DNA from 4 places in the Exiguobacterium sp. s191 genome. Region 4 is predicted to be linked to each of the others. Evidence: riboswitches for the same ligand, from Rfam matches in the RefSeq annotation. Region 4 holds a riboswitch; each other region holds the start of a gene.
What was found. A riboswitch is a leader RNA that binds a small molecule or an ion and turns the genes downstream of it on or off. The one in region 4 is predicted to bind S-adenosylmethionine.
Positions count from the first base shown of each region.

Region 1: linked by a shared signal. The riboswitch ahead of KNQ09_RS11215 (methionine ABC transporter ATP-binding protein) and the one ahead of KNQ09_RS13425 (Na+/H+ antiporter NhaC family protein) in region 4 are both predicted to bind S-adenosylmethionine.
Region 2: linked by a shared signal. The riboswitch ahead of KNQ09_RS10330 (methionine ABC transporter ATP-binding protein) and the one ahead of KNQ09_RS13425 (Na+/H+ antiporter NhaC family protein) in region 4 are both predicted to bind S-adenosylmethionine.
Region 3: linked by a shared signal. The riboswitch ahead of KNQ09_RS09365 (methionine ABC transporter ATP-binding protein) and the one ahead of KNQ09_RS13425 (Na+/H+ antiporter NhaC family protein) in region 4 are both predicted to bind S-adenosylmethionine.

Region 1 is NZ_JACSNC010000001.1:2,145,966-2,151,921, forward strand. Features, by position in the region: gene KNQ09_RS11200 (M20 family metallopeptidase) at 1-430, opposite strand, end outside; gene KNQ09_RS11205 (MetQ/NlpA family ABC transporter substrate-binding protein) at 453-1,271, opposite strand; gene KNQ09_RS11210 (methionine ABC transporter permease) at 1,291-1,941, opposite strand; gene KNQ09_RS11215 (methionine ABC transporter ATP-binding protein) at 1,931-2,959, opposite strand; SAM riboswitch class I at 3,046-3,149, opposite strand; SAM riboswitch class I at 3,399-3,500, shown strand; gene KNQ09_RS11220 (alpha/beta hydrolase) at 3,568-4,326, shown strand; gene KNQ09_RS11225 (thymidine kinase) at 4,399-5,013, opposite strand; gene KNQ09_RS11230 (DedA family protein) at 5,197-5,847, shown strand; gene KNQ09_RS11235 (type B 50S ribosomal protein L31) at 5,884-5,956, opposite strand, start outside.
Region 2 is NZ_JACSNC010000001.1:1,956,417-1,962,372, forward strand. Features, by position in the region: gene KNQ09_RS10320 (glycoside hydrolase family 13 protein) at 132-1,742, opposite strand; gene KNQ09_RS10325 (aminotransferase class I/II-fold pyridoxal phosphate-dependent enzyme) at 1,891-3,078, shown strand; SAM riboswitch class I at 3,141-3,246, shown strand; gene KNQ09_RS10330 (methionine ABC transporter ATP-binding protein) at 3,330-4,343, shown strand; gene KNQ09_RS10335 (methionine ABC transporter permease) at 4,333-4,998, shown strand; gene KNQ09_RS10340 (MetQ/NlpA family ABC transporter substrate-binding protein) at 5,026-5,841, shown strand; gene KNQ09_RS10345 (GNAT family N-acetyltransferase) at 5,901-5,956, opposite strand, start outside.
Region 3 is NZ_JACSNC010000001.1:1,765,167-1,771,122, reverse strand. Features, by position in the region: gene KNQ09_RS09375 (PLP-dependent cysteine synthase family protein) at 1-280, shown strand, start outside; gene KNQ09_RS09370 (bifunctional cystathionine gamma-lyase/homocysteine desulfhydrase) at 273-1,439, shown strand; SAM riboswitch class I at 1,497-1,601, shown strand; gene KNQ09_RS09365 (methionine ABC transporter ATP-binding protein) at 1,680-2,702, shown strand; gene KNQ09_RS09360 (methionine ABC transporter permease) at 2,699-3,364, shown strand; gene KNQ09_RS09355 (MetQ/NlpA family ABC transporter substrate-binding protein) at 3,397-4,230, shown strand; gene KNQ09_RS09350 (MDR family MFS transporter) at 4,310-5,560, shown strand; gene sufC (Fe-S cluster assembly ATPase SufC) at 5,694-5,956, shown strand, end outside.
Region 4 is NZ_JACSNC010000003.1:13,689-19,644, reverse strand. Features, by position in the region: gene KNQ09_RS13440 (hypothetical protein) at 1-419, shown strand, start outside; gene KNQ09_RS13435 (aldo/keto reductase) at 759-1,571, opposite strand; gene KNQ09_RS13430 (hypothetical protein) at 1,729-1,932, shown strand; gene KNQ09_RS13425 (Na+/H+ antiporter NhaC family protein) at 1,976-3,286, opposite strand; SAM riboswitch class I at 3,368-3,472, opposite strand; gene KNQ09_RS13420 (metal ABC transporter solute-binding protein, Zn/Mn family) at 3,542-4,555, opposite strand; gene KNQ09_RS13415 (alpha/beta hydrolase) at 4,725-5,714, shown strand; gene KNQ09_RS13410 (histidine phosphatase family protein) at 5,732-5,956, shown strand, end outside.

The DNA.
Region 1 (5,956 bases), on a different contig from region 4:
CTTTCGCACTACCGTTCGGTCCACCTTCCTCGGCTGGTGTTCCAAGGACAACGACACTCCCGCCGACTTCATCGAGCACTTTACTGAGCGCGATCGCCGCTGCGACGCTCGTCGTGCCGATGATATTATGACCGCACGCGTGACCAATACCCGGCAACGCATCGTATTCAGCAAGAAAGGCAATCGTTGCGCCTGGTCGATCGCTCGATTTCTTCGCGAAGAACGCGGTATCGTGCCCCGCGACGCCGAGTTCTACTGTAAAACCTTCCGCTGTTAGACGCTCCGCATGGAGCCGCGAAGCAAAGAATTCCTCGTTCCCGATTTCCGGCGTTGCATGAATCCGATGACTTGTCTCAAGATACGATTCCCGTTTTTGTTCGATGTCCTGTTCAATCGTCTCTACCCATGTCGTGCGTACTGGTGTCGTCATACTGTCCACTCTCCTTTTGAAATTATTCGCCGATATCGCTCAGTGGAACGAACGTCGGGATCGTACTGCCTTTATATTCTTTTTTGATGAAGCCCGCGACATCTTTTTGTTGATACAGCGATGCGATTTTTTTCAGTTCTTTTTTGTTCTTGTCTTCCGTCCGTGTCGCGATGATGTTGATGTATGGTTTTGCTGTCTCGTTCTCATGGACGATCGAGTCCTTGATCGGGTTGAAGCCAGCGTCAACGGCAATGCCATTGTTGATGATTGATGCCGCGACGTCCGGTAAGACGCGTGGCGTTTGCCCGGCGACGATCGGAACGATTTTCAGCTTTTTCGGATTCTCGACGATCTTATCGACCGAACCGTTGCCATCGAAGTCGTCCGGTAGCTTGATCAGACCTGCTTCTTGCAGTAACAAGAGGGCACGTCCCATGTTCGTCGCTTCGTTCGGAACGGCGATTTTTCCGCCATTTGGAATGTCTTTGACATCCTTGTATTTATCTGAGTAGATCCCCATCGGTGCGATGACAGTCGTCGCAATCGGCGATAGCTTCAAGTTATGTTCTTTCTTGAAAGCGTTGAAGTAGGAAATCGTCTGGAAAGCATTGGCGTCGATCTCACCCTCAGCCAGTGCCATGTTCGGCTGGACATAATCGGAGAACTTGACGAGCTCGATTTTGATGCCTTCCTTCTCTGCTTTTTTCGCGACATAATCCCAAACTTGTGTGTCGGAACCGCTGACACCGAGCTTGATCGTCTTTTCGTCTTCTCCTGATGCTGCGCACCCGGCAAATAAAATCGTCGTGAGTGTTGCTCCAATTGCTACTGCTTTTTTCATGGCTGAATCGCTCCCTTGATTAATGTCTTCTAATTTTTCGTGCGACGATGTTGCCTGTCGTCTGTAAGCCTTGGACTAAGATGACGAGAATCCCGACCGTGATGATCATGACTTTCGTGTCGAATCGTTGATAACCATAGGTGATCGCTAAGTCACCGAGACCACCGCCTCCAATCGCACCTGCCATCGCTGACGCCCCGATCAAGCCGACCGTCGCGATCGTTAAGTTCAGGATGAGTGAACCGAGTGCTTCCGGCAGAAGGAAGCGGAAAATCGTTTGAAACGGTGTCGCGCCCATCGCTTCTGCTGCTTCAAGAACGCCTTTATCGACTTCGAGTAAAGAACTCTCGATCAGACGCGCCATGTACGGTGCAGCGTAAAAGACGAGCGGGACGATGGCGGCTTCTGTTCCGATCGATGTCTGAACGATCAAGCGCGTCAACGGGATGATCGCGACGAGTAAGATGATGAACGGAATCGAGCGGAAAATATTGACGATACTGTTGAAGAACGTGAACAGCGGGACATTTTCAAGCAATGCTCCTTTTCGCGTGACGACAAGCAGGATCCCGAGTGGTAAGCCGATCAAGGTCGAGAATAAGAGCGAAACGGATACCATCGTCATCGTCTGCAAAAATGCTGTCCAGATATCACTGTAATTAACTAGCATGAGCAAGTACCTCCTCGACCGTCACCTGTGCCTGATCGATGTAGTGTAACGCTCGTTTCACTTCAGCCTGCTCACCAATCAACTCGACGAGTAAGGTGCCGAACGGCGTATCCTGCAACTCCGTGATGCTACCGTGCAAGATGTTGACATCGACGTCAAAGCGTTTTGCGACTTGTGATAAGAGCGGCTGCCCGGTGTGATGTCCGAGGAAATGAATCTTATAGATCGGATTCGCATTCCGCGACTCGATCAACTGGCGAATCGATGCTGGAATCTCGTCGTGCATGACGGAGCGAACGAAGTTTCGTGCCGTCTCGGTCTTCGGATTCGAAAAGACGTCGAAGACCGTTCCTGACTCAATCAACTTTCCAGCTTCGATGACGGCGACGCGGTCGCAAATCTCCCGAATGACGCCCATCTCGTGGGTGATCAAGAGAATCGTGATCCCGTACTCCGCATTGATCCGTTTTAATAACTGGAGAATATGATGGGTCGTTTGGGGATCGAGTGCTGACGTCGCTTCGTCACATAAGAGGACGGAAGGTTGCGTCGCGAGTGCCCGGGCGATACCAACGCGCTGTTTCTGCCCACCGGACAATTGATCCGGATAATGATCTGCCTTGTCCGCGAGATCGACGAATTCGAGTAACTCCGTCACCCGGCGGCGAATTTCGTCTTTCTTGACGCCTGCGAGAACGAGTGGTTTTGCAACGTTCGTAAAGACCGTATTCGCATTCAATAGATTGAAGTGCTGAAAGATCATCCCGATCCGTTGTTTTGCTTGACGCAATTTTTTCGGAGACAGTTGCGTTAAATCTTCCCCATCGACCGTCACCGTTCCTGACGTCGGTCGTTCTAACAGATTGACACAGCGGAGCAGTGAACTTTTTCCGGCACCGCTAAAGCCGATGACACCAAAGATTTCGCCTTTTTCGATCGTCAGGTCGACACCGTCGAGTGCTGCAATCGTCTGATCTTTCGTGACGTACGTTTTCTTGACTTGATGAAATGCGATCATTCCGTTTTCCCCCTTCATTCAACAAAAAAGGTCCCTTCTTGAGAAACAAGAAGAGACCTGGATCCGCACAGTGGCAGAATCCACTCTACTCATCTCTCAGACATCTGTCTGATGGAATTGGCACAGTGCTCATAATGAGTCTGTTGCCGAGGTTTCGTAGGGCCAGTCCCTCCACCTCTCTGGATAAGTATTGCGGTATGAAATTCGTATGTGTGTTGTTGCGTTGTTGCTTATGTCGTAAAACTAATTTTTACATTACGGGTCGAAACTTTAAAAGTCAACCAACTTTGCAAAAATAATCCATTTGGCGCATATCGACGGATGAACAAGTTATGAGTTAGCTTACTCAACGGATCATGATTCGTCAAGAAAGATTTGACAAGTCATTTTTGGTCGTGCTACCATCGTTTCAATGATTATTCCGACAATTCCAATATGATATTTATCAAGAGTGAACGAGAGACCTGGCTCTATGACTTCACGGCAACCTGCAATCTGTAAGGTGCTCCGACCAGCAAAGCGCGGCTTTGGATGATACGGTGAAAAACTCGTGGGCGTCCAAGCAGTGACGTCGACGAGTTTTTTTCATGAATGGAGGAAAAATAGTAATGATGAACTATCCTGTATTGACTGGTGCTGAAGCGTTTTATTTTCAAGGGGGATCGATCGGCATTCTAATCTGTCATGGTTTTAACGCCACACCGCAAAGTGTCCGCGACGTCGGTGAGGCATTCGCTGCTGAAGGTTTTACCGTCTATGCCCCGCGCTTACGTGGACATGGAACGAATGTCCGCGAGTTTGAACAATCGACTGCTCGATGTTGGAAGCAAAGCCTGAAAGACGGCTATGAACGTTTACAAGAAACATGCGATCAAGTCTTCGTCATCGGTCAATCGATGGGTGCGACGCTTGCACTGTCACTCGCCGCTGACGGCATTCCGTTCGCCGGCATTATTACGATCAATGCCGCACTCTCCGTTCCATCCTATGAAGCACTTTCGTTCGAGGACGGTCCAGAGTATTTACCAGAAGGGGCACCGGACATCAAACGGTCTGCTTTCGAAATCATCTATGACCTCGTTCCAAGTCGTTGTGCGTTCGAACTCGTCCGTCTGATGGATGAGACGAAAGGACGCCTCGGATCGATCCTTCTGCCGACATTAATTCTCTACTCGGCGACCGATCACGTCGTCCCGCCGTCGAGCTCGGATTATCTGCATCAGCACATCGGAACGAATGATAAACGAAGCTACTGTTTACTGAACTCGTACCACGTCGCGACCCTCGATCATGATCAGGATTTGATCGTTCGTGAGACGATCCGTTTTATCGAACGCTCAAGCCGGTTCTCACAGGAAACGGGATAATAAAAAAACAGCTATTCACTTAGAAGCGAATAGCTGTTACATCAAAGGACGACCGCGACCGGTTCGTCTTTTTTAATTTTCTTGGTGCTGCACCGATTGGAGCGGCTTCGGTTTTCCAGGCACCTCATGGCAATGGCGGCACCGTGGCTCATATGATTCTGAAGCGCCAACTAGGATGATCGGATCATCGTAGTTCGCTGGTTTTCCATCAATCAACCGTTGTGTCCGGGAAGCCGGATCACCACATGAAAGACAGATGGCTTGTAGCTTCGTTACGAATTCTGCGCGCGCCAGTAATTCCGGCATCTTGCCAAATGGCTCTGCCCGGAAATCTTGATCAAGGCCTGCACAAATGACGCGTTTTCCGTCTTGTGCAAGTGCTTCGATGACTTGTACGATCTCATCATCAAAGAATTGAACTTCATCGATTCCAACGATTTGTGTTTCCTCTGCTACTGCTGCGTAGAGATCACGACTCGTCGCCATCGGAATCGCCACGACGGAGTTGCCGATATGAGAGACGACATGCTCTTCATGGTACCGGTCGTCGATTGCCGGCTTGAATACTTGAACGGGCAGTTTGCCGTACTGCGCCCGTCTGACACGACGAATCAACTCTTCCGATTTCCCGGAAAACATACTGCCACAAATTACTTCGATCCAGCCGTACTGATTTATTACATGCATCATCGTCCGACACCGTCCTCTAAAAATAGTCACTTTAACGAGTATAGCCCGAAACGGTATCGAGAAAAAGGGTTGACTTCCGGAAATCAAAATTCATTTTTTCTTTACCTAGAATTTTTGTCCTTTCATTCCAACCGTCCCCTATTTCCTGTACACTGAAGAAGAAGACTCTCACGAAAGAAGGTGTCCCCGATTCATCATCTCTTACATGACATCCTGCACCAATATGGTGCCCTTGGTCTCTCCGTCCTTCTCGCAGGTGGTATCGTGGGATTGCCGGTTCCTGATGAGACCCTGCTCGTCCTGTCCGGTTTTTGGATGCATCAAGGCAATCTACCACTCGTCGGTACGATTCTCGCCGCTTACGCCGGCAGTTGTATCGGGATGACGATCAGCTATTTACTCGGATTAAAACTCGGTATGCCACTACTACACCGCGTCGGACCGAAAATGCGTATCTCAGAAAAACATATTCTTTCCGCTGAAGCCGGATTTCGTCGTTACGGAAAATCGGTCCTAATCATCGGTTACTACATACCTGGTCTCCGCCAACTCTCTGCCTTTTTTGCAGGTGTCTCGAAAATGCCGTTTCGCGTGTTTGCGAGTTATGCGTATACAGGTGCGTTGATTTGGATCAGCGTGTTCTTAGGCGCCGGCTACTTTGTCGGTCGTCATCTCTCGTTCCACAAAGTCGTGGACTATATCTTGGCACATCCGGAAGTCATGCCGTATTTAATCGGGATTGCCGGTGGAATCGCCTTCTCCTTCGTCTTGAAGACGTATCTCGCGTATCGTTCACAATTCAGTCTATACAAAAACAGCCTGCTTCCATAATGGAGGCAGGCTGTTTTTTTAAGAACCGACAAGTGATTACTTGCGGCCGTATTTTTTGTTGAAGCGATCGACACGACCATCTGCCGCGTTGAACTTTTGACGACCTGTG
Region 2 (5,956 bases), on a different contig from region 4:
TCAGAGACAAACAAGACCCGTTTTCCTGCTTGAATGAAGCAGGAAAACGGGCTTGTGTCTCGCCTGAGGAAAGGGCGTGAAAAGACGCGTCATTCTTTTTTTGAGTTAGCCCCATTTTTTCGTCCAGTGGTTCAATTCTGTTCTGCAACAGCATAACGATAGACGCGTGCTTCGTAGGGACGCAAGATATCCGGGCTATCCGGATAGTTTGATACGAGCAATTTTTCATGCGGTAAAATGAGGGCGGTCTGCATCGGTTCATCATGTACGTTGAGGACGATCCGCCAGACTTCTCCCTCTAATTCCCGTTCATAGATATAGAGATACGGATCATGAAGCGCTAAGTCTCGGTACGTGCCGTAAACCATGATCGGATGTTGCTTTCGCATCTGAATCAGCGACTTGTAAAAAGCAAGCACGGACGATGGATCCGCTTCTGCCTGCGCGACATTGATGTCCGTATAATTCGGGTTGACGGCTAACCATGGTTTCCCACTCGTAAAGCCAGCTGCATGTGTACCGTCCCACTGCATCGGTGTGCGGGAGTTATCACGGGCAAGTAACTGCATCGACGAGAGTACGACCTCCGGGTCCTCTCCACCAGCGACGCGCTCCGCGTATCGATTTCGAAAGGCGACGTCTTGATAAAGCGACGGATCCGAGAAACGAATCCCCGTCATTCCGATTTCTTCTCCTTGATACACATATGGAATTCCGGGTAACGTATGCAACATCAAACCGAGTAGTTTTGCGCTCTCGACGCGATACCGTTCACTGCCGAAGCGGGTCACTTGTCGTGTATGATCATGGTTGTTGAGGAACTGTGAATTGACACCTAATGGGTATAAGACGTCGTACCAGCGTTTTTGAATCTCCTTGAATCGTAAGAGATCCATCGCCTCCATGTCATCCGCGATTTCGAAGTGAAATAGCGTCCGGAGTTCTTCTCGGTCCTCACTGACATATAACAGCCCATCTTCTGGACCAACGAACGGAATCTCACCGACTGTAAACAAGTCTTTACCAGCGAGAACATTCGCATGCATCTCCTGCAAAAAGTCATGCACGCCGGGCTGATTTCCAAGGTACGAGAGATCAAACGGATTGGCAACATCCTCAAGCGACGGTTTTTTGATCAAGTTGATGACATCCATCCGGAAACCGTCGATTCCTTGAGCGATCCACCAGTTCATCATATCGTAGATCGCTTGCCTCACAGCTGGGTGCTCCCAGTTTAAGTCGGGCTGTTCTTTGGCGAAGGAATGAAAATAATACTGCCCGCGTTCTTCACTCCACGTCCACGGGCTTGGCGCAAAGTACGAGCGCCAATTGTTCGGAGGCGTCTCTTTCGTGCCATCCTGCCAGATATACCAGTCATCCTTATCGTTAATCCGCTCTCGCGACTGACGGAACCAGTCATGCTGGTCACTCGTATGGTTCACGACTAAATCGAGAATGACCTTTAATCCACGGGCATGAGCGGCCGTGATCAACTCCTGGAGATCTCCCATCGTTCCCGCTTTTTCCATGATCTCGTAATAATCGGCAATATCATAGCCGTTATCGACGTCCGGGGAACGATAACACGGATTCAACCACACGACATCGACACCAAGTGAAGTGATGTAATCAAGCTTTTCGATGACACCTCGCAAATCACCAATCCCATCCCCGTTCGAATCCTTAAAGCTACGCCAGTAGACTTGATAGACGACTGCCTCTTTCCAGTTAGCTCGCTTCATCTTCCCACTCCTCTCCCTACTCTTTATTCCCGCTCCACTTATCTGTACCTGTTTATCCGACAATTTTTTTGAATTTCGAAAAAGTTCTTTTCTTTTGACTGAATATTCGTTATCCTTGACGACAATACCACGAAGGAGGCATTCATCCATGAAACATTTCGCTCCATCCATCGCCATTGATCGGCTTCCTGCTCCTGTCTTCGCTGAACTCGCGAACCGAATCGGTGCTGTAAAAGCTGCCGGACACGATGTCATCACACTTGGTCAAGGAACGCCTGACCAGACGACGCCTGTACATATTCTCGATGCCTTAAAACAAGCCATCGACGAGCCAACGAACCTTCAATATCCACCGTTTCGTGGACATGATTTTCTAAAGCAAGCCGTCGCACGCTTTTATGCGACTGAATTCGGTGTCACAATCGATCCGGCAACGGAAGTCGCGATTCTCCTCGGTAGTAAAGCCGGTATCGTCGCCTTACCGCAGACAATCGTCAACCCTGGAGAAGGTGTCATCGTTCCGGATCCAGGATACCCGGATTACCTGTCTGGCGCAGCACTTGCTGGTGCATTCCCGATCACGCTTCCGTTGCTTGAGAAAAATAACTTCTTACCGGATTACGACTTACTTGATACGACGGACGTCGAGCGTGCCCGGATGTTGTTCCTCAACTACCCGAGTAATCCGACGGGTGCGACCGCGACGGCAGAAGCCTTCGAACAGACAGTCGCTTTCGCCGATGCCCATGATATCTGTGTCGTCCATGACTTAGCATACGGCGGCATCAGTTTCGATGGTCCGACGCGAAGCTTCCTGCAGACGGAAGGGGCAAAAGACGTTGGGATCGAGCTATTCTCACTCTCAAAACGCTTCAACATGTCCGGCTTCCGGATTGCCTTCGCGATCGGAAATCCGTCCGTCATCTCAAGCATCGAAACATACCAAGAACATCTCTACGTCAGTGCCTTCACACCGATTCAGCATGCTGCGACCGTCGCCCTGTCGAGTGACCAGACATGTGTCCGCGAGTTAAGCAGTCTGTACGAAACACGACGCGATGCGTTGTTCGCAAAACTCGATGCGATTGGTTGGAGTGGACCACGACCGGGCGGTTCCTTCTTCGTCTGGCTTCCTGTTCCGGAAGGTTACACGTCCCAAAGCTTCACCGATCACCTGCTTGACGAAGCACACGTCGCCGTGACCCCTGGATCCTTCTTCGGCGAATACGGTGAAGGCTACGTCCGGATCAGCTTGATTGCTGACGTCGAACGTCTAGAAGAAGCCGTCGATCGAATTGGAACGCTCAACCTGTTCCGGACACCTGTTGCGGAATAATTCTGAAAAAACATTTGACAGATGGGAATCATTTCCGTTAAAGTAAATCCCAACAGCATAACTACTTATCGAGAGCGACCGAGGGATTAGGCCCAACGACGTCCGGCAACCACCTGTAAGGAACGGTGCCACATCCTACAGAATGATCTTCATTCTGAGAGATAAGTTACGAAATCTTACACTTTCGTCGCTTTTTTCTGGTTGCTCTGCTACTAGGAAAAAGCGACTTTTTTGTATGAGGAGATGAGCGGATGATTGAATTCAAACACATTACAAAACGGTTCGTTCGAGACCGGACCCCGATTTTTGCATTACGGGATGTCGATTTGACGATCCAAAAAGGAGAAATCTTCGGAATCATCGGTGAGTCCGGTGCCGGTAAAAGTACATTGCTTCGCCTGATCAACGGGCTTGAGCATCCGACACAAGGAACCGTCAAGGTCGACGGTGTCTCGCTCGGCGGGATGTCAAAAGCAGATTTGCGTCAACTTCGCTTGCGGACAGGAATGATCTTTCAGCATTTCCAATTGATCCAGTCGCGCAACGTCGCGGATAACATCGCTTTTGCGCTCAAGGCTGCTGGCGTCAAACGAGCAGATTTCCCGGAGCGAATTCGCGAACTCGTCTCGCTCGTCGGACTTGAAGGATTTGAGACGAACTTCCCGAGTCAATTAAGCGGTGGGCAAAAACAGCGCGTCGGGATTGCCCGGGCACTCGCGAACGATCCGACCGTCTTGTTATGTGACGAAGCGACATCAGCTCTTGACCCCGTTACGACACTACAGATCCTTGAACTGCTGAAGGATTTGAATGAACGACTCGGATTGACGATCGTCCTCATCACGCATGAGATTGATGTCGTCAAACAGATTTGCCATCGCGTCGCGGTCATGTCGCAAGGTGAAGTCGTTGAAGTCGCCTCAACCTATGACCTGTTCAGTCAAGCCAAGCATCCAGTGACGCAACATTACGTCGATACGGCACTACAAATCGAATTGCCGGAACGCATCTTACAGGCAACTCCAGGCAAGATCATCCGCTTGCAGTTCACGGGCGAGAAGACCGGTGAGAGTACGTTATCAGAAGCAATCCGCCGTTACGATATCTCAGTCAGCATCTTGCACGGCAAGGTCGACTACATTCAAGACGTCGCCTTCGGTGTCCTGATTGTCAGCTTGACGGGATCATCCGACCAAATCGCTCCTGCCCTCGACTGGCTCGCGACGGAACTTCATGCACTCGAGGTGATTCAGGATGTGGCTTGATCGTATTCAAACGATGTTACCTGAGCTCTTGAAGGCACTCGGCGAGACGGCGTGGATGGTAGGAATTTCACTTGCCTTTGCATTGGTCGTCGGGATTCCGCTCGGGATTCTCTTGTTCGTCACCGACCGGGGATTATTTTTTCAAAACCTTGCCGTCCGCCGTGTCCTTGACTTCGTCGTCAACATCGTCCGGTCGCTACCGTTCATCATCTTGCTGGTTGCCCTCATTCCGTTAACGAAGTTCTTACTCGACAATACGATTGGTCCGACGGCAGCATCCGTCAGTCTCAGTGTCGCAGCGATTCCGTTTCTCGCGCGACTCGTTGAGACGTCACTGCGCGAAATTCCGCCTGGTCTAATCGAAGCAGCGGAAGCATGTGGGGCGAAACCATTACGGATCATCGTCAGTGTCCTCTTACCGGAAGCACTCCCTGGCATCATTCAGGGCATCACATTAACGACGATCAGCTTGATCGGCTTCTCAGCGATGGCTGGTATCGTCGGCGGTGGAGGTGTTGGTGACCTCGCGATCCGTTTCGGTTATTATCGCTACGATAATCTCATCATGATCGTGACGATCGTCGTGCTCATCGTCATCGTTCAAAGTATTCAAGCACTTGGCAATCAACTGGCGCGAAAAACAGATAAACGCTAATCATACATACAAAGGGAGAGTGGAATCATGAAAAAACGATATGCCTTTTTAGCAACAGCCTTACTCGGTGCAGGAGTCCTCGCGGGATGTGGAGACAGCAGTGCTGACGAAAAAGACAAGACGATCAAGATTGGTGCGACGAGCGGTCCGTATAGCGACATGGTCAAACAAGCGATCCAGCCGCAACTCGAAAAGAAAGGCTATAAAGTCGAAATCGTCGAGTTCAGCGATTACATCCAACCGAACATCGCCCTCGGTAGCGGGAACATCGACGCCAACTTGTTCCAACACTCGATCTATCTCAAGACGTTCTCTAAAGAAAAGAACCTCGGTTTAAAAGGACTCATCACGGTTCCGACAGCACCGATGGGACTATACAGCAAGACAGCGAAGACACTCGACGACGTCAAGACAGGTGCTGAAGTCGCGACACCGAATGATCCGACGAACCAAGCACGGGCACTGAACTTGCTTGCGGAACAAGGCTGGATTGAACTGAAGCCGGACGCTGATCCACTAACCGTTTCAGAGAAAGATATCGTCAAGAATCCGAAGAAACTCGTCATTAAACCACTCGAGGCGGCTCAATTGCCACGCGCCGTCGAAAGTGTCGACATTTCAGCCGTTCCAGGAAACTTCGCACTTGCTGCGAAATTCGACTTACTTGATGCGTTAGCGCTTGAGACGATGGACGAACAATACCGTAACCTCGTCGCTGTCCAAACGAAAGATGCGGACAAGCAAGTCGCAAAAGACTTAAAAGCAGCCGTCGAATCGGACGCTTTCAATACAGTCATCGAAAAATCATTCAAAGGCTTCAGTAAACCTGAATGGGCAAACTGATGTAAAAAACGACCGGAATTCAACGAGATCACCTCTCTTTGAATTCCGGTCATTTTGTGTTAGAACCGATACCACATCAGTTCTTCATCATGATAGGTATCATCGATTTTCAGCG
Region 3 (5,956 bases), on a different contig from region 4:
GACAGAAGGCATTGGAACAGCAAAATGGCCAAGTCTCGTTCCGCGTGAACTCGTCGACGAGATTCATACGATTTCTGACCGCGATGCATTTGACGCGGTTCATACACTCGCTGCTCGCGAAGGATTACTCGTCGGTAGTTCAGCAGGTGCAGCGCTCGTTGCTGCGCTCGATATCGCAAAGCGTCACCCCGGCAGTACGATCGTCACCGTCTTCGCAGACAGTGCCGAACGCTACTTAAGCCAACAAATCTTTGAAAAGGTGGACGAAACTCATGCGTAAGAAGACAGCATTGATTCATGGAGGAACAGGTGTCGACCGGGCAACAGGAGCCGTCACACCTCCGATCTATCAAACAAGCACATACAAGCAGGATAAAATCGGTCAACTCAAGGACGGATACGAATACTCACGGACAGCGAACCCGACACGGACGAGCATCGAACGATTGATTGCGGATCTCGAAGGTGGCGCACGTGGTTTTGCCTTCGGTTCTGGGATGGCAGCAATCCATGCCGTCTTCCACTTGCTTGAGTCTGGCGACCACATCGTCATGACAGATGACGTCTACGGTGGTACGTTCCGCTTGATGCAACGCGTCTTACCGAAGTTCAATATCCAAGTGACATTCGTCGATACGACGGACCTTGCGGCAACGGAAGCAGCGATCCAAGACAACACGAAGATCGTCTACGTCGAAACACCGACGAACCCGTTGTTGAAAGTAACGGACATTGAAGCAATCGCAACGATCGCCAAACGTCACGATCTTAAACTTGTCGTCGACAACACGTTCGCGACACCTTATCATCAACAACCACTCGCACTTGGTGCAGACATCGTCTTGCACAGTGCGACGAAATACATCGGCGGACATTCGGACGTCGTCGCTGGACTTGTCGTCGTCAAAGATGATGCGCTCGGCGAAGAGCTGCACTTCATCCAAAACTCGACAGGCGGCGTGCTTGGACCGCAAGACAGCTTCTTGCTCGTCCGTGGTCTTCGTACACTCGGTATCCGAATGGATGCGATCGAAGAGACAGCACATGATCTCGTTGCGTTCCTACAAGCGCAAGACATCGTCTCGAACATTTTCTACCCAGGACTTGCATCGCATCCTGGTCACGACATCCAAGCGAAACAAGCGACTGGATTTGGTGGGATGATCAGCTTTGATGTCGGTTCAGCAGCGAACGCAGAAAAACTCGTCGAGGCGACACACTTCTTCACACTTGCTGAAAGTCTTGGTGCCGTCGAGAGTCTGATTTCGGTGCCGGCACGGATGACGCACGCGTCGATCCCAGCAGAGCGTCGGGCAGAACTCGGCATCACAGACGGTCTCGTCCGGATTTCAGTTGGACTTGAAGACGCGGAAGATTTGAAAGAAGACTTAACACGTGCTTTCACGTTCCTCGAAAAAGTTTCTGAAAAAACTGTTTGACAACAAAAATAACCCCTGCTAATATTCAGAATATATTCTACAAACTTAATACCGAAACTCTTATCGAGAGTGGTGGAGGGACTGGCCCGATGAAACCCGGCAACCGCGGATCTAATCCGAAGTGGTGCTAATTCCAGCAGACAAAAGTCTGGGAGATGAGAGCAAATGGTTTTGTGTACTGAAAAGTGCGCGCGTTTGCTCTAAAACGCGCGCACTTTTTTTATTTTAGGAGGGACAGTTGTGATTCGTTTACAAGACGTAGGAAAGATTTATCGCTCAAAGCGCGGAGCGGTCGAAGCCGTCGCGAATGTCGATCTGACAATCGAGCGCGGTGAAATTTTTGGAATAATCGGTTATTCCGGAGCAGGGAAATCGACTCTGATCCGATTACTGAATATGCTCGAAGCACCAACGAGTGGTTCGATCCAAATCGATGGTGTTGAAATGACATCACTGAAACCAAAAGAATTACGAGGCGTCCGCAAGAATGTCTCGATGGTCTTCCAACACTTCAACTTACTATGGTCACGGACGGTTGAAGAGAACATCATGTTCCCACTCGAGCTAGGTGGCTTCCCGAAAGCACATCGCAAGGAACGGGTAGCGGAACTGATCCAACTCGTTGGTTTGGACGGACGCGAAAAAGCTTATCCGTCACAATTATCCGGTGGTCAAAAACAACGTGTCGGTATCGCTCGGGCACTGGCATCGAACCCGGACGTTCTCTTATGTGACGAGGCAACAAGTGCACTCGATCCGAAGACGACGGACTCAATCCTTGAGTTACTCGTCGACATCAATGAAAAACTGAAACTAACGATCGTCTTGATCACACACGAGATGCACGTCATTCAAAAAATCTGTCACCGGGTCGCCGTCATGGAAGCCGGTAAAATCGTCGAGCAAGGACCGGTCGCAGAAGTCTTCCGTCATCCGAAGCAAGCGATGACGAAGGAATTCGTCAAACAATTGACGTCACCGTCAGAGAACGAGTTAACGTTCGCGAAACTACGCGAACGGTACCCAACCGGAAAAATCGTTCAGTTGACGTTCGTCGGATCGACAGCGGAAAGCCCGATCCTCGCGGAAGTCATGAAGGATTCACCGGTCCTGTTCAATATCATCGGCGGAAACGTCGGTCAATCGCAGGAAGGGGCACTCGGTACACTGTTCATTCAGTTGATCGGGGAAACAGAAGCAACACAAGCGGTCATCACGAAGCTTCAAGCCAGTGATGTTGAAGTGGAGGTGGATCACCGATGATTTCATTCTTTGACAACCTAGATTGGGACATGGTGTGGGAAGCGACAGGCAGTACCGTCTATATGACGGCAATCGCTGGGGTTTCGACATTCGTTCTCGGTTTGATCATTGGTTTACTATTGTATGCGACAAACGAAGAGTTATTGTTCAAGAATCGGGCGTTCTATTCAGTGTTGAGCTTGATCGTCAACGTCTTCCGTTCGATTCCGTTCATCATCTTACTGATCTTATTGATTCCATTTACGACAGCGATCGTCGGTTCGTTCCTCGGACCAACGGCAGCATTACCGGCACTGATTTTCGGTGCTGCACCATTTTACGGTCGGATGGTTGAACTCGCGTTACGTGAAGTCGATAAAGGTGTCATCGAGGCAGCTGAATCGATGGGGGCGACGAAGTTCCAAATCATCTATAAAGTCTTAATCCCGGAAGCGTTGCCTGCCATCGTTTCTGGTATCACGGTCACACTCGTCTCACTTGTCGGTTATACGGCAATGGCCGGAGTAGTCGGCGGAGGTGGACTTGGGGACATGGCCTTCATCGAAGGATTCCAGCGTTCTCAAAACGATGTCATCGTCATTGCGACACTCTTAATCTTAGCGATCGTCTTCGTCATCCAAATCATTGGTGATTTGCTGATCCGTGCGATCGATAAACGTTAATTCAAATTTTATTCATATTGGAGGAATCATTCATGAAAGTTTGGAAAAAATTCGTAGGTACTGCTGCTGTATCCGTCTTAGCAATCAGCCTTGCTGCATGTGGCGAAAAATCATCAGGATCAGGTAGCGACGACAAAACACTCGTCGTTGGTGCATCAAACGTACCGCACGCTGAGATTCTTGAGCACGTTAAAAAAGAATACGAAGCAAAAGGTTACAAGCTTGAAATCAAGAAGTTCCAAGATTACGTACTTCCGAACAAAGCACTCGCTTCAAAAGAAATCGATGCGAACTACTTCCAGCACGTACCGTATCTTGAGCAACAAGAGAAAGAAAACAAATCATATAAGTTCGCGAACGCAGGTGGCGTCCACGTTGAACCACTCGGTATTTATTCGAAGAAATACAAATCACTCGATAAGTTACCAAACGGTGCAACGATCCTGACGAGCTCAAACGTCGCGGAACGCGGTCGTGTCTTGACGTTCCTTCAAAATGAAGGATTGATCAAGCTTAAAGACGGTAAAACAACAGATGCACAACTCGGTGATATCGCAGAGAACCCGAAGAAACTCAAGTTCAAGACGAACATCGAAGCATCACTTCTTCCGCAAGCTTATAAAAACAATGAAGGCGACGCTGTCCTCATCAACACGAACTATGCGATCGATAACGGTCTGAACCCACTGAAAGACGCGATCGCTTCAGAAGATGAGTCTTCACCATACGTCAACATCATCGTCACACGTGACGGCGATGAGAAAGACAAGCGTGTCACAGCACTTCTTGACGTTCTGCACGAGAAGAAAAACCAAGATTGGATCCTCGACAAGTACAAAGGTGCGGTCGTTCCAGTCAGCAAATAAGTTCACCGAAACCGGCATCCTTCCTATATAATGGAAGGATGCTTTTCATTTGTCTGAAACAGGGGTTAGGGGGAATCATATGCAACGCATACGTCAACTGCATCCGTTGACACTCGGGGTCTTGTTCGGGACGTTTTTCTCGCGTCTCGGAACGTTCATCACGATGCCGTTCTTCGCCATCTACATGACGACCGTCCTGAAGTTTGATCCGGTCGATGTCGGCTGGGTGCTCAGTATTTCGGCGATCGCCAGTCTCGTCATGAGCTTCATCGGTGGTACTTTGTCAGACCGTTATGGACGGCGGACGATGATGCTTGCCGGAACGATTGGGTTCGCGGTCGTCTTCATCGCGCTGGCACAAGTCGAGACATTCTGGGCATTCTTTACGCTCAGTGCCTTGAACGGGGTCTGTCGCTCGATTTTTGAACCGTCCGCCCGTGCCCTGATCAGTGATACGACGGACGAAGCGAACCGATTGTTCGTCTTCAATATCCGTTACGCGATGATCAACATCGCAGCAGCGATCGGACCGGGAATCGCCTTGCTGCTGAGTGCAGGGAACACGTCCGCGACGTTTTACATCACGGCGTTCGTCTATATCGTGTACGGGGTGATGATCGGTATCTTATTCAAACGCTATCCAATCACCGAGACGCATGGTGGGAAAAAGGTGTCATTCGGAGCAACGGTTCGTCTGTTGCGGACGGATATCGCCTTTACGCTGGCACTTGCCGGCATCATCTTCGGGGTCTTTGGCTACAGCCAGTTCAACTCGACCTTGCCACAGTTCTTGACGGAAACGTCACTCCTTGAAGGCGGGAAGACACTCTATGCGATCTTAATCACGATCAATGCAATCACCGTCTTGATCGTCCAGTATCCAATCATGAAGTTTGGTGTCAAGACGTCACCACTCGTCTCGATCACGACCGGGATTGCGACTGTTGCGATCGGATTGTTCATCATGGGAAATGCGAACGCGATCTGGTTGATGATCGTCGCGATGTTCATCTTCACGTGCGGGGAAGTCATGATGTTCACGATGACTGATATCTTAACCGATCGGTTCGCGAAGCCAGAATTACGGGGCAGTTACTTCGGGGCGATGGGCTTGACGTCGATCGGACAATCAATCGGTCCGATCGCCGGAGGACATTTGTTAAGTTTATATGGAGCGGACCGTCCGTTACCGATTTTCGGGATATTAGCGGGCTTGACATTATTCGGAATACCACTGCTCTTACTGTCACAACGGATTCATCGGGCTTCGACGATCGATGAACTGGAGGAACCGGTGAAACTTTCGAATGATTCTCAACAAAACGCATGATTTTGAGAAAAATCAGCGAGCGATGACGCTTGAATAATACGCGATGTTTCTTTAAGATTAGAATGATACTAAATTAGTAACGCTCGTGTTCTGAATCGTCAGTCACGAAATGAATAGATGGAGGGATTCTAACATGAAGGCTTCACACTTGAAGATTGAAGATCTACACGTCGCGATCGACGGCAAGGAAATCTTGAAAGGCGTCAACTTGGAAATCAAAGGCGGGGAAATCCACGCGGTCATGGGACCAAACGGGACAGGTAAATCAACACTCGCATCAGCATTGATGGGTCACCCATCGTACGAAGTGACATCTGGTTCAGTCACACTCGACGGCGAAGACGTCCTCGACATGGAAGTCGATGAGCGCGCACAAGCGGGTATGTTCCTCGCAAT
Region 4 (5,956 bases):
AGTCGTTCGGAAACGATCCCCACATCATCATGGATTGGATTTTATTCATTCATGAGACACAACCCGATCATGAACAATTGTTCGCCCTCGAACAGACGAACGCCATCTATCATTTGATGAATCAAATCGATATCTATATTGATCAAGACACACATTACAACCTGGGACGAGCGATCGTTGGCGAAGAGTTGATCGTCAATGAGGAGAAAGCGGCGATTGTCGGTATTCTGCCCTTGCCACTCCTCATCATCTCGGCTGAGGTGATGCGGAATTTTGATCAACGGGCACTCGCTTCGATTCATGATGAAGCCGGAACACCGGGCGAATTCGAGGATATCTGGGAACAGTTCGCCGATTTACGTGCCTATTTTCAAAAGGCAGAAGAAGCGGAAGATACGATTTTAATTTATTATGTCTGAACAGCTTAAAGCATAAAAAAGAGACCCGCTTCCGAGTCGTAGACTGGAAACGGGTCTCTCGTCGTTCAGATGAATCAAGAGGCTGACTCAAAAAAGAATGCCGCGTCTTTTCACGCCCTTTCCTCAGACGAGACACAAGCCAATTTTCCTGCTTTATTCAAGCAGGAAAACGGGTCTTGTTTGTCTTACAGCGCAAAGATGCGCTTTTTCCTGTAGGAGTTGCGTGAAACGCGTCATTCTTTTTGTTACGAGATAGGGTGGCAGATCATCGTTCTGCCACCCTTCTCTTTGTGGAAACGGACTTTTGAGTCAGCCTCATCTTTTATGTGAATCGCCAGATTAAAAATCGATTTCGTCCGGATCCGGTCCAAGGCGGACATCCGTTGCGATACGATCAATTTTCTCAAGATCATCAGCATCGAGTTGGAAATCAAAGACGTCGAAGTTTTCCGCAATGCGTGCTGGTGTAACGGATTTTGGAAGAGCGACGATGCCGTTGTCGAGATGCCAACGTAAGACGACTTGTGAAGGTGTCTTGCCGTGTTTCTCTGCGATTTCCTTGAAATCGTTGATTTCGAGGAATTTCCCTTGCATGAGTGGGCTCCATGCTTCGACTTGAATGTTGTGATCTTGCAAGTATTCGTGCAGTTCGTGTTGCGGTAATTGTGGATGCAACTCGACTTGGTTGATCATTGGTGCCATCAAGCCCTCTTCTGCCAATGTATCGAGGTGATGTTCTTTGAAGTTCGAGACACCGATCGCTTTGATCTTGCCTGCTTCATACAGTTCAACCATTGCTTTCCACGCTTCGATATAGCCTTCGACCGGCCAGTGGATAAGATAGAGGTCAAGATAATCTGTTTCGAGACGTTCGAGCGATTCTGCGAATGCTTCCTTCGTCCGACCGGCACGAATATCATCGTTCCAGACTTTTGACGTTAAGAAGAGATCCTCACGTTTCACGCCGCTTTCCTTGATTCCTTTTGCGACACCGCGCTCGTTTTTGTAGACAGCAGCCGTATCGATATGACGATAGCCGACACGTAATGCTTCAGCGACAGCAGCAGGTGCTTCTGTCTCTTCATCTACTTGCCAGACACCGAATCCGATTTGGGGAATCGTAATACCGTTTGAAAGTTTTGCGTATTGCATGTGTTACTCCTCCTCATAAAACGTAGTTTAGATTTGCTCGTTTAGTTTAGCATGAACGAACGAAGACGTCCGTTTCCATGCTCATGGAGGAATGAAATAAGGTAAAATAGAAAAGAATCGTGAGATTTAATCGTGTGTTAAAAGAGGGGGAGAAAAGATGGCTCAAAAGAATAAAAAGCTATCCAAATGTACTTGGCTTAGCATTGGCGCCTTGTTAGTAACGCAGGCAGTGGGTCTGTTTCTTAGTGCGCGAAAGTCAGGACGTAATCCATGGGTGTGGGGAGGCGCTGGACTCGTTCAGTTCCCGCTTCCGGCAATCGCTTACTTAATCTTAGAACGACAAGCGAAGCAGAATAAATAATAAAACAGGTCCAATCGTCGACGCGATTGGACCTGTTTTATGGTTACGAAGAAATTTTTTCTTGCTTCGTCGCTGTCTTCTTCATGCGTGGTAAGCCGAAGAAGATGGCAATTGATCCACAGACGAAGAGGAGGAACGGATAGAACAGATACGGAATCAGTTCCGGTGAAGCCGTTTTCGTCAATTCTGCTGCGATCAAAAGTTGTGCCCCGTACGGAATGATGCCTTGAATACCACAAGAGAAGATATCAAGGATACTCGCCGATTTTTTTCGATCGACTTCATACGTATCGGCGATTTCAGCTGCCAGTGGTCCAGCGACGAGAATCGAAATCGTATTGTTTGCTGTCGCGAGATTCGTTGCACTGACGAGTGCCGCCATACTGAATTCGGCACCACGACGCTGTGAAATCTTGCGTGTCAGCGTCTCTTTTAAGAAGGCGATTCCACCGTTGAACGTAATCAAGCTGACGAGACCACCCATGAGGAGCGTCAAGATGGAGATCTCCGCCATGCCCAACATGCCTTCGGACATCGAGAGGACGAATCCACTTAAGCCGAAGCTACCATCAATCATACCGATGATGCCGGTGAGTAGCGTACCACCAATTAAGACAAGGATGACATTGACGCCGAAGATAGCAAGAACGATGACAGCGAGATATGGAATCAACTTGTAGAATTCAAAGGCTTTTGCTTCGACGACGTCACCAGAACCGGAAACGAATGCGAGCAGGATGACCGTCAAAATAGCAGCCGGTAGGACGATCATGAAGTTCGTCCGGAATTTATCGCGCATGTTCGTTTTTTGGGTTCGGACGGCAGCAATCGTCGTATCCGAGATGAACGACAAGTTATCGCCGAACATCGATCCACCAACGACAGCAGCCGCTGCGATCGCAACGTTGATGCCTGTCGCTTCATGAATACCGAAGGCGATCGGTGCGAGTGCAGCAATCGTTCCGGTAGATGTCCCCATCGCCATCGAGATGAAGGCAGCGATGATGAACAGACCACTCATGAGGAGCGATGGAGGTAGAAACGTCAAAGCGGCATTAACGGTCGCATCGATGGCACCGATTGCTTCTGCCGTTCCAGAAAACGTACCGGCTAGTAAGAAGATGAAGACCATGATCATGATATCGGGATTTCCGGCACCCGTTGCAATTCGTTCGACCGTTTGATTGATGGATCCTTTCGTCGTGATTGCAGCAAAAATCAAAGCGATCAATGCGGCGATAAGGATCGGAAATTTGTAAAAGTCGTCATAGAAGATCCCGGCTCCGATGAAGAGGACCAGGAATACGACGAGAGGAAGCAGTGCCCATTTGTTAGGCGTGATTGTTTCATTCATTGTTGACACCTCGTTTCTCAAAGATACAAAAAAAGACCCCTTCGCAAGAAAGAAGGAGGTCTTTATGAAATAAAGACGCTCTTCTTATCTCTCAAGCTTTCGCTTGCTGGATTTGGCACAGTACGAATCAAATCGTCCGCTGCCGAAACATCATTGGGCCAGTCCCTCCGTTTCTCGCGATAAAAAGAAGTCATTCAATTGTTGTAAAACACGTTTCTTACCGTACCGCATTGAGTAACGCGTGTCAACTGTACTTTACTGAAGTGCTTGTTTTAACGTCTGGACGTTTTCTTCCATCAACTTGAAATACGAGCTATTTTGTTGCGATTTCGTGACCGACTCTAGATTATGAATCGTCACGGATTCAGCTCCGATTTCTTTTTGGATGACACGTGCGACCTTTGGTGAGACCGTCTCTTCGAACGCGACGTATTTCAAATCATGCATCCGTGCTTCTTTTACTAAAGCGGCCAGTTGCTTTTGTGACGGTTCATCGGAAGGAGAAATTCCCGCGATCGGTAGTTGTGTGAAACCATATCGTTCTGCGAGGTAACCATAAGCGGCATGCGTAACGAGAAGTTCTTTTTTCGATCCATCAGCGACGGCTTGTTTAAATTGTTCGTCCAATTCATCAGCTTGCTGATCGAACGCTTTTAAGTTTTTCTCGAATGTTGCTTTGTCTTTTGGTACTTCTTTTGATAAAGCAGTTGTAATCGAGCGTGCCATTGCTTTTGCGTTGACAGGATCGAGCCAGACGTGTGGATCGTATTTTCCATGGTCATGACCCTCTTCTTCATGCGCATGTTCATCCGTTGCATGATCATCGTGCCCTTCTTCTTCGTGGGCATGTTCGTCTTCACTATGCTCCTCTTCTTCATGTGCATGAAGTGTAGCATCCGATTCTAGTAAGTTGACGTCCTTACTCGTCTCGACGAAGCGGACATCCGTGCCTTTTAGACTCTCCTGGATTTTTTTCGAATACGGCTCGAGCGTCGTACCGGTTAAGAGGAACAAGTCGCCCTTAGCAATCTCGGTGAGTTGTTTTGACGTCGGCTCGTAAGAGTGGGGGTCTGCTCCAGGTGGGACGATCATCTTGACGTTGACTTGATCCCCTCCGATTTCGCGGGCAATAGCAGCCGTCGCGAACGTTGATGCATAGACTTCTGTCTGGGTTTTATCTGAAGTCGATGAATCGGTATTCGAACCGCAAGCAGCGAGAACACTTGCACTTGCGAAAGCGACTGTTAAAGCGGGAATGATTTTTTTCATTATATGATACCTCCATTATTAAAACGTAACTATTCCGATTTGGACTTTCTCACTATAGCGGAACGCTGGTGAAGCGTCAAGTACGAATACCGAGACGTTCGACTTCTTTTAAAACGGGGTAGAAGGATAATAAAGTGAAGAAACTGGCACGTCTTTTGGAGGTGATCAAGTGAAACGTGAAACTGCATGGCTAATGGGGGGAGCTGCGTTATTGACGACGGCAGCAGCGGGAGCGAGTATCTGGAACAATTATGGTGCATTGCTTCGATGGACCGAACCCGCCTTGCCACTCACTGAAAAACAACTTGCACCGCGGACGCTCACCTACAAACAGGTGGGAAACCGCATCTTACAGCTCGATCTCTATTATCCACCGGGAGAAGGACCGTTTCCAGTTGCCATCTATGCACACGGTGGTGCATTCGTTCGTGGAGAGCGCGATGACATGTTCTGCTTTAGTCCAATCGTCGACCGTCTGCTTGAACTCGGAGTTGCCGTCTGTAGTATTGAGTATCGTTTGTTCGAAGAGGGCAGTTATTTTCCGGATAACCTCGAAGATGTACGGGATGCGTTATGTTTTTTGAATAAGGAAGCAGAGGGTCTTCGCATTCTAAGAGGACGGATGATGGTATGGGGAGACTCAGCCGGAGCCGCACTCATGCTGACGACGGCACTTGCCCCATCTGCTTTCGTTGGTGAGCGTGATGAGCGCCACATGCCATTGATCAGTGGTGTGATCGCTTTATATCCACCGACGAACTTTTTGTTGTTTAATTTCATTCAGACTTGGATTGCCCACATTAAGTTCTACAAGGGGGGACGAGAAGAATGGCGCAAGCTGATGACGCACGTCTCACCTGTCACACATTTATCGTCGGATGCCCCGCCCATCATGCTCTTGCATGGGAAAAAAGATCCGATTGTTCCGTTTTCTCAAGCCTTGCATTTCGTTGAGAAGGGAGCGGATGTCGGAGCCGATGTTCGTTTGTTTTCCTTCCCAAATGGCACCCACTCACTTGCCAGTTTCGCTCAGACGGAAAATCCGTTAAAGATTGAGCGATTGCTTGAACGAATTGAACGTTTCACCTGTCAGGTGCTACTGTTGGCACCGCGACAACTTCCGAATGGAAAACATGATACAATCAGTCATATTTCTTAAATGAGGGAGACAGAGACATGACTGAAATTTGTTTAGTGCGGCATGGTCAGACGGATTGGAACTTAAACGAACGGATTCAAGGAAGAGAAGATATTCCGTTAAATGCAACAGGAAGAAGACAAGCGGAACTCAGCGCCGCTTATCTATCGAATGAAGAGTGGGATGTCTTGTTAGCAAGTCCCTTGTCGCGTGCCGTTGAGACAGCGGAAATCATCGGTCGTGCTGTTGGTTTAACGATCACA